Regions from separate parts of the Mesorhizobium sp. M0778 genome, predicted to be linked through region 1. Evidence: riboswitches for the same ligand, from Rfam matches in the RefSeq annotation. Region 1 holds a riboswitch; each other region holds the start of a gene.
The links. Region 1 has a riboswitch for cobalamin ahead of metE (5-methyltetrahydropteroyltriglutamate--homocysteine S-methyltransferase). Riboswitches for the same ligand answer to the same signal wherever they lie in the genome.
Positions count from the first base shown of each region.

Region 1 (2,193 bases):
CGGTCTTCTGGGCCGCGAAGGCGAGCCACGACCTGATATCCGCGTCGAGTTCCGTCTCCATGCGCAGGTCGATCGGCACATGCAGCATCGAGCAAGAAGGCGCGATCTCGACGCGGTCCAACGGCCAGCCGGCGACGATCGGTTTGATGCGGTCGAGAATGGCGGGCAGGTTCGCACGCCAGACGTTGCGGCCATCGATCAAGCCAAGCGAGAGCACCAGACCCTTCGGTGCGAGCCGACTCGCCGTTTCCAGCTGCTCGGGAGCGCGCACGAGATCAATATGCAGCCCGGCCAGGGGCAGAGAAACCGCGGTTTCGAGATTGTCTCCCAGCGGCCCGAAATAGGTAGCCAGCATGATCTTCAACTCGGGCGCGGCTTTCGACAGCTGGCCATAGGCGAATTCGAGCGCAGCTCGTTCGTTCGGGTTCAGATCGAGGACAAGCGCTGGCTCGTCGATCTGCACCCAGTCGGCACCCGACAGCTTCAGCCTCTGCAGGAGTTGCTCGTAGACGGGCAGAAGCCGTGGTAGGAGCGCGATGGCACCGAAGCCTTCGGCAGGCGATTTCGCCAGCTTGAGGAAGGTGATCGGTCCAAGGATGACTGGGCGTGTGTGAATGCCGAGAGCTTTAGCCTCAAGGAAGTAATCGACCGGTTTCGTCGACGAAAGGGCGAACGTCTGATCATCGTCTAGTTCCGGCACAATGTAGTGATAGTTGGTGTCAAACCATTTGGTCATTTCCATCGCGGTTACACCAGGCCCATGAGCCGCATGCTGGTGACCAGCGTGTCCACAATCCTTCGTCTGACCTTGGTTGCCGCGCGCCATGGCGAAGTAGATGTCGAGTGGGACCTCGCCGCCATTCCAGGCGTAACGGGCTGGCAGGGCGCCGACCATGACTGCGGTGTCGAGCACATGATCGTAGAGCGAGAAGTCGTTCGACGGGATTTTCGACACGCCGCGATCGCGCTGCTCCTCCCAGCTAGCGGCACGGAGCGCCTTCGCAGTCGTGAGAAGGTCGCCAGCGGAAGATTTTCCGGACCAGTAGCTTTCAAGCGCGAATTTCAGTTCTCGCCGACGACCGAAGCGCGGCACGCCGAGCGTTGCTACAGGAATTTGTTGAGAGACAGTCATGCCATACCCCGATGGTTGGGGCGTCGGTGACAAGGAAGGCGCTAGCAGGCCGGCACAAACGCCAGGCTGCAGCGGCCACCGAGACACCCCGCCCGTGGACGTAATTCGCCGTGGCAGGTCTCCTGGCTCGCGGGGTCATAGCCTCTACCCGTCTTCCCAAGGCTATTCGCCTCAGTGACATGAGTGGGGTTGGCTTGCCGCTAACAGTTGCGGGGGCAGCGCCGGCATCGCACCGGCTTCCCTCTTAGCTCCGCTGCGGCAGCGCCGTACGGAGAACCACGACACGGGAGACAATTACAGCAGTTCGCTTCTTTGTCAACGCCGCATAAAGAAATGTTTATGTCGTTATGTTAAATTCCCGTTGGCATGTTCCCAAAGGTCGCCTCGAAAGCGAAAACTGTGGAAGCCTTGAGCGGCGGTAAATCAAAGCAATGACGCACAGCGGTCCAGGAGGATAGGAGTTCGTCGGCTGCCGGCGGCAACCATACCGGCAAGCGCCGTGGTGCTGCTTCGCGCATCATGCGAACGCCACCTCGGCGTCGAACTTCGGCTCCGACGTTCCGACCGCTTCGTCGGTGATCTGCTCGCGACCATATTCGGCTCAATGGCCAGGCTGTTGCCCATGTGGGAGCTGTTGGCCGTGATGCCCTCGGTGATACGACACAACGATTTCGAGGGGAGCACCCGAGGCTTGGCGCAGCGGCCTGTTGCGAAGTGATCGAGGCCAATGTCTCGAACTGCTGTTCGCAGCCCACCGGCTCAAGGTAACCCGGCTCAAACCACCGGGCCAGCTCAAGTCCTGTCCAAATGAGGCCTGAGCGGCAAATCGTCGTGCACGCGCACGGTTTGGCGTTCGATCTTGTGATGCGTCTTGGGCGGGCAATCGCCATGGTGGAGCGCTTCCAGGCGCGCAACGATTTCGGCGTCATCCTGGGTCTGCCTGTTGTTGTGGCGAACATACTCGACCCAGGTTGGCACGTGATAACACTCGGTCCATAGTTCGGGCTTTTCCAGGTCACGCAGCAACGCCCATTGTCTGGCGCCATCTCGCAGCCGGGCTT
Region 1 is NZ_JAMYPA010000022.1:13,379-15,571, reverse strand. Features, by position in the region: gene metE (5-methyltetrahydropteroyltriglutamate--homocysteine S-methyltransferase) at 1-1,132, opposite strand, end outside; cobalamin riboswitch at 1,228-1,428, opposite strand; partial or broken gene NKI22_RS24975 (MFS transporter) at 1,925-2,193, opposite strand, start outside.

Region 2 (2,193 bases), on a different contig from region 1:
CCTACATTGAGGACATCTATCGCGAGGTCGCTGAACGAGGCCCGATCGCGGCGTCGGCTTTCGAAGGCCAGAAGGGCTCGGGCGGCTGGTGGGGCTGGAGCCATGCCAAGCATGCCTTCGAATGGCTGTTCTGGGCGGGCCGCATCACCACGGCGCACCGGCGTGGTTTCGAGCGGTTCTACGATCTGCCGGAGCGCGTGCTGCCGCCAACGGTACTCGCTTTGCCAGTTCCGTCCCCCGCGGACGCCCACCGCGAACTGCTGCGCATCTCCGCCCGCGCCCATGGCGTCGCCACGGCGGGCGATCTGCGCGACTATTTCCGCCTCTCGCCCGCCGACATCAAGGGCCGCATCGAGGAACTGGTCGAGGCTGGCGACCTGTTGCCGGTGAGCGTCGAAGGCTGGAGCAAAACAGCCTATCTCCACAAGGACGCCCGTTTGCCGCGCAGGATCGAGGCGCGCGCCTTGCTTGCGCCGTTCGATCCCGTCGTCTTCGAGCGGTCGCGCACCGAGCGGTTGTTCGACTTCCACTACCGCATCGAGATCTACACGCCGGCCGAAAAGCGCCAGTATGGCTATTATGTGCTGCCGTTCCTGCTCGGCGACAGCATCGTCGGGCGCGTCGACCTCAGGGCCGACCGCCCGGCCGGCGTATTGCGCGTCCATGCCGCCTATTCGGAGCCCGGCGCCCCGCCGCAAACTGCCGCCGCCCTTTTCGAGGAATTGAAGCAGATGCAGGGTTGGCTCGGGCTCGAGCGCATCGAGGTGACGGCTGCCGGCGACCTCGGCCAGCCGCTCGCAGATATCGCCGCGTCATAGACGTGCGTTGACACGACTGCCTTCACAAGCCTAAATCCGTTCCAGACGGTCCCCTGCCCGCAACGGCAAGGGCCAAGAGGGAATGCGGTGCGAAATCTCGATTTCAAATCCGCGGCTGTCCCCGCAACTGTAAGCGACGAGCCAAGGCCGAAAACCACTGGGATATTCCCGGGAAGGCGGCACCCAGGCGATGACCCGCGAGCCAGGAGACCTGCCGTCTAGGACATAAGAATCCGATCGCCTGGCGGGTTTTCCGGGCAAGGAGCCTGATTTGGAACGCGACAGCAGTTTTCCGGCTGAGACAGCGGATTTATTGTCCGGCCATGGTGATTCCCCGGCCGGCGTTACCGTCATCGTCTGCTCGTCCTGCCGTGACGAGACCGGTTCGGACGCTTATCCCCGCGCCGGCGAACTGCTCGCCGAGGACACGCGCCGCGCCGCTTCCAGCGAAAACATTAAAATCCGCACCGTCGAATGCCTCGGCAATTGCAAGCGCCGGCTCAGCGCCGCGATGCTGCGCGACGGCTGCTGGAGCTATGTCTTCGGCGACCTGACCACGACCAGCGGCACCGATCTGGTGACGGGGGCAAAGCTGTTCGCTACTTCGACGGACGGCCTCATTCCGTGGCGCGGCCGTCCCGATTGCCTGAAGCGCGGCTTGGTTGCCCGCATCCCTCCCCTCGACCTTTTGAAGGACTTGATATGACTTCCCCAGATTCGGCCGCCAACGTTTCGCGCGTCCCCTGCACCGTCGTCACCGGCTTTCTCGGCGCCGGCAAGACGACGCTGATCCGCCATTTGCTCGAAAACGCCAAAGGCAAGCGCCTGGCCATCATCGTCAACGAGTTCGGCGATATCGGCATCGACGGCGAGATCCTGAAGGGCTGCGGCATCGACACTTGCCCCGAGGAAAACATCGTCGAGCTGGCCAATGGCTGCATCTGCTGCACTGTCGCCGACGACTTTGTCCCCGCGCTCGACCAGATCCTGTCGCTGACGCCGAAGGTCGACCACATCCTGATCGAGACGTCCGGGCTGGCCCTGCCCAAGCCGCTGGTCCAGGCCTTCCAGTGGCCGTCGGTGAAAAGCCGCGTCACGGTCGATGGCGTCATCGCCGTCGTCGACGGGCCGGCGCTGGCTGATGGCCGCGTTGCCAACGACATGGACGCCCTGCAGGCGCAGCGCGCGCAGGACGAGACGCTCGACCATGACGATCCTGTCGAGGAGGTGTTCGAAGACCAGCTCGCTTGTGCCGACCTGATCATCCTGTCGAAGAGCGACCTGCTGGACGCAGCCGGCGCGGCGCGCGCCAATGCCGTCATCGGCAAGCATGTTGCGCGGGCGGTGAAGATCGTGCCGACCTCGCAAGGCAAGG
Region 2 is NZ_JAMYPA010000002.1:6,329-8,521, reverse strand. Features, by position in the region: gene NKI22_RS03820 (winged helix-turn-helix domain-containing protein) at 1-818, shown strand, start outside; cobalamin riboswitch at 848-1,051, shown strand; gene NKI22_RS03815 (DUF1636 family protein) at 1,090-1,524, shown strand; gene cobW (cobalamin biosynthesis protein CobW) at 1,521-2,193, shown strand, end outside.
Region 2: it holds a riboswitch for cobalamin, as region 1 does, so the genes downstream of both, NKI22_RS03815 (DUF1636 family protein) here and metE (5-methyltetrahydropteroyltriglutamate--homocysteine S-methyltransferase) in region 1, are expected to answer to the same signal.

Region 3 (2,193 bases), on a different contig from region 1:
TCGCCGGAGTCGTAAAGAAACACACGCGTTCCCGTGCGGTCGCCGATCTTTGCCGTGATATCGGCGAGCTGCGCCTTCCAGTTCGAAACAAGCTTTCCCGCCTCCGCCTCCTTGCCAAAAATCTTGCCCAGCTTTTCGACATCACCATAGAGCAGGTCCATCGAGGCTGCGGGGCGGTTCTGGTCGAGATGGACGCAACTTTCCGTCGGCACCAGCGTCTTGATACCGTGCGGGGCCAGCGTATCGGGCGTCACCTCGCCGCCAGGCTTCATGCCGTAATACCAGCCGGCGAAGAAGAAATCGGGCTCGACGGCGACGAGGTTTTCGAGGGTCGGGTATTTCGGCGCGAGTTCCGGGATCGCGCCCTGCTCGGCCTTGAATTCCGGACCGACCTTATACCATCCGGTGATGCCGGTCAGGCCGACGATCGATGGTTGCAGCCCCAGCGCGAAGGCCATCTCCGCCATGTTCAGATCTTGGATGACGGCGCGCTTCGGCGCGGCGTCGAACGTCAGCGGCGTGCCGCAGCTATCAACGGTTACCGGGAAAGCGAAGGCGGTCTGGGCAAGTAGGAGGGAGGCAAAAGACAGTACGAGGCGTTTCACGGATGTTGCTCCTTGGTCAAATCGGGATGTGAAGAGGCGCGGTTCGGAACGTCGAAGACCGTGAGTTCGCGGTCTTCGGTGGGATGGCGCAGCCAAAGCACGTCAACGCCGAAAATCTCGCGGATCAACTTCTTGGTCAGCGCCTCGCGCGGACTGGCAAGTGCCTGCAGGCGGGCCTCGTTCATCACCGCGACCCTGGTGGCAAATGGCGTGACAAGCGACAGATCATGAAGCACCGCCACGACGGTCATGCCAAACTGCGATACGAGTTCGAGAAGGTCGCTGCGGGCGCGCGGATCGAGATGATTGGTCGGTTCATCGAGGAACAGGATTTTGGGCTCCTGGGCGATGGCGCGCGCCAACTGGGCGCGTTGCCGCTCGCCACCGGATAGCGAGCCGATCGTGCGGCCGAGCAGCGGCAGCAGGCCGGTTCTGCGAAGTGCTTCAATGACGATGTCGCGTTGCTCGCTCCTCCGTCGCAAGCCGGCATGCGGGACGCGCCCAAGCTCGACGTAGTCGATCACGGCAAGCCGCGGATCAGGCTGGTCGGTCTGGCCAACGACCGCCATGTGCAGTGCCCGCTCGGCGGCCGAAAACCTCTCCAGCCGGCGTCCGGAAAATCTCACATCTCCCGCGCTTGGCCGCAGCGTACCGCATAGCATGCGCAGCAGCGTCGTCTTGCCGGCGCCGTTGGGGCCGATGATGGCGAGGCGGTCGCCCGGCGCTATCGAAAGGCTCACCGCGCTGACCAGGCACCGGCCATTCGTCGTCGCGCTCAGTTCACACGCTTCAAGAAGAGGCTGGGAGGCGTCCAACTTACCGTCACTTTCTCAATGGCGACGGAAGGAAGCTGGACGGACCGGCCGACAAGACCGATGTCCACGTCTCCTCCCGGCACACCCCGTCCGGTCAACTCATGCTGATGGCAGGTCTCCTGGCTCGCGGGTCTTTGCGCCATCCTGCCTTCCCAGCCTTGCCGGCCAGTGGCACTTCGGATTTTGCTAACCGCTTACAGTTGCGGGGGCAGCAACGGCCTCGATCCGAAGATCTCACCGTGTTCCCTTTTCACCCCTTGCCTTTCGACTCGGGGACCATCAGTCAGCCACCCTAGTTTTCCGCCAATCACAGCGCAATAAGTCTTGTCAGAAGGAGCCATATAGACCTCGTGATGTAATAACGTTACATTTAAAAGGACGTTTGCCCGCTTCCTGTCAAGCCTTTTCGCGCGACGCCTGCGAATTGCCGACGACCGTCGCTCTCGATTTGCGCAGTGCGCAATTTCGATCAGACTGCCTCCGCCAGGAAGCGGCACCATAATCTTGCCAATATAAGACATGGCCAATGTAAAGACTGGGCCATGTAAAGACTGGGCCAATGCGGAGACTGGGCCAATGCGAGGTGCCAAATGAATCCGACCCAGAAGGCGCTGTGGTTCGTCGAAAGCCATCTGCCCGAAGCAGTCTCGCTGGACGATGTCGCCAAGAGCAGCGGGGTGTCGCGCTTTCATGTGACGCGGGCTTTCGGCGCGGCTACCGGCCGTTCGGTGATGAGCTACGTCCGTTCTCGCCGACTGACCGAAGCGGCGCGC
Region 3 is NZ_JAMYPA010000017.1:51,899-54,091, forward strand. Features, by position in the region: gene NKI22_RS22025 (ABC transporter substrate-binding protein) at 1-605, opposite strand, end outside; gene NKI22_RS22030 (ABC transporter ATP-binding protein) at 602-1,420, opposite strand; cobalamin riboswitch at 1,513-1,716, opposite strand; gene NKI22_RS22035 (GyrI-like domain-containing protein) at 2,011-2,193, shown strand, end outside.
Region 3: it holds a riboswitch for cobalamin, as region 1 does, so the genes downstream of both, NKI22_RS22030 (ABC transporter ATP-binding protein) here and metE (5-methyltetrahydropteroyltriglutamate--homocysteine S-methyltransferase) in region 1, are expected to answer to the same signal.

Region 4 (2,193 bases), on a different contig from region 1:
CATAACCTTGCGCAGCACATGGCCGCTCAGCAGCGTTTCCAGCGGCCAGTTGGCGAGGTTGCCGGATGCCGGATCGAAGGATGTTTCAGCCGAACCGGCAGCGTCTTGCGCGAGGTTGACGAAAACGAAACCGCGCCACACCGAAAGCGCGACGCGGTAGAGCGGATGATCGGCCTTGTCGAAACCGTCCGGCAGCGATTTCGACGGCACGCGCACCAGATCGCCGCGCAGCGAATAGGACCAGGCGTGGTAGGGGCAGGTGATGAGCCGCGCCTTCAGCCGTCCTTCGCTCTGCTGGCAAAGCTGCGAGCCGCGATGCCGGCAGGTGTTGTGAAAGGCGCGCAATTCGCCGGTCTCGTCGCGCAGCACGACGACCTCCTGCGTGCCTATGCGAAACGTCCTGAAAGCCAGCGGCTGGGCAAGGTCGGCCTCGCGGCAGACCAGCAGCCAGTTGCGATACCAGATGGCCTCGAGATCGCGCTGATAGCCTGCGATGTCCCAATAGGCCGATGACGGCAGCGTCGGCTCGGCCCGCGTCAGGCCGTTATAGGGACCGCGCTCATTCGGGCTGGGTTGCATGCCGGCTTCCTCCCCATCCGCCAGCCGACACCCGGCTGTGAGAATTGTCAATTGCGGCGCCGGCCGGCGAGCTTGGCGAGGCGGCGCATTCGCCACACGATCCGGCGGAATTTGGTTTGCCGGGCGCGGCGATTCTGCCTATAGTCGCTGATGTCGTCGGTTCCGTTTGGAACCAAGAGGGAATGCGGTGCGGGCGAAATTCTTGCCCAATGCCGTGGCTGCCCCCGCAACTGTGAGCGGTAGTCCTCTCCATATGCCACTGAAGATTTTCTTCGGGAAGGTGGGGAAGGGCGCTGATCCGCGAGCCAGGAGACCTGCCGGCGACAGGAAACTGACTTCTATGCCCTCGGGTGGAGGGCGAAAGGACAAGACATGAATACCGCTTCCGTCTCGCTCGGCGCTTCCGTCTCCTCGCAGTCGCGTTTCATGCAGCTGGCGCTTGCTGCATTCCTCGGCATTTTCGTCATGGGCTTTGTCGGCTTCTCGCACATCGATGCGGTCCACAATGCCGCCCACGACTATCGCCACTCGATGGGCTTTCCCTGCCACTGACAAGGGGCTGACATCATGACACTGTTTCGCAACGTCGTGTTCATCGCGGCGATCGCAGGGCTCGTGGCCGGCGTCGTTCTCGCCTGCATGCAGGCCTATGCCACGGTGCCGCTGATCCTGAAGGCGGAAGTCTACGAACAGGCCGGCGGCGGCCATGACCATGCCGCCGCACCTGCGGCACCGGCCGCCACGGGCACGATGGCTATGAGCAGCGCCGCGCCGGCACCGGCTGAAGCAATGGCTTCGGCTGAGGACGAAGGCTGGGCGCCGGCCGACGGTTTCGAACGCTTTGCCTTCAGCGTCGTTGCCAATATCGTCACCGGCATCGGCTTCGCACTGATCCTGGTTGCGGTTTCGGAATTCGCCGGCGGCATCGGCAATTGGCGCCAGGGCCTGTTCTGGGGGCTTGCCGGCTTTGCCGTGTTCACGCTGGCGCCCGGCCTCGGCCTGCCGCCGGAATTGCCGGCAATGCCGGCGGCCGACCTTGTCCAACGCCAGATCTGGTGGTGGGCAACGGTGGTGGCGACCGCCGCCGGTCTCGGCCTGCTCGCCTTCCGCAGATCGCTGCCGCTGGCGGTCCTTGCCGTGGCGTTGATGGTGGCGCCGCATATTGTCGGCGCGCCGCAGCCCGACAGCTTCGAGACGACAATCCCGGAAGGCCTGCATCATCAGTTCGTGGTGGCGGTGACGCTGACCAATCTGGTGTTCTGGCTGGTGCTCGGCGCGGTCGTCGGCGTGGTGCGCGGCCGCTTCACCGGCACGGCGACCAGCCTGCGCGACAGCTTTGCCTGACCGCGCTGCCGGGGCGCTGACCCTGATCATCGGCGGTGCGCGCTCCGGCAAGAGCGTGCATGCCGAGAGGCTGGTGAGTGCCTGTCCGGCGCCATGGAGCTATATCGCGACGGCGCAAGCCTATGACGAGGAGATGCGCGAACGGATCGCGCTGCACCGCTCGCGCCGCAGCGCCGGCTGGACGACCATCGAGGCGCCGCTCGACCTTGCCGGCGCGATCGAGGCACTGCCTGACGGCCAGCCGGTGCTGATCGATTGCCTGACGCTGTG
Region 4 is NZ_JAMYPA010000002.1:42,598-44,790, forward strand. Features, by position in the region: gene NKI22_RS03995 (aromatic ring-hydroxylating oxygenase subunit alpha) at 1-579, opposite strand, end outside; cobalamin riboswitch at 720-915, shown strand; gene NKI22_RS04000 (CbtB domain-containing protein) at 952-1,131, shown strand; gene NKI22_RS04005 (CbtA family protein) at 1,147-1,923, shown strand; gene cobU (bifunctional adenosylcobinamide kinase/adenosylcobinamide-phosphate guanylyltransferase) at 1,916-2,193, shown strand, end outside.
Region 4: it holds a riboswitch for cobalamin, as region 1 does, so the genes downstream of both, NKI22_RS04000 (CbtB domain-containing protein) here and metE (5-methyltetrahydropteroyltriglutamate--homocysteine S-methyltransferase) in region 1, are expected to answer to the same signal.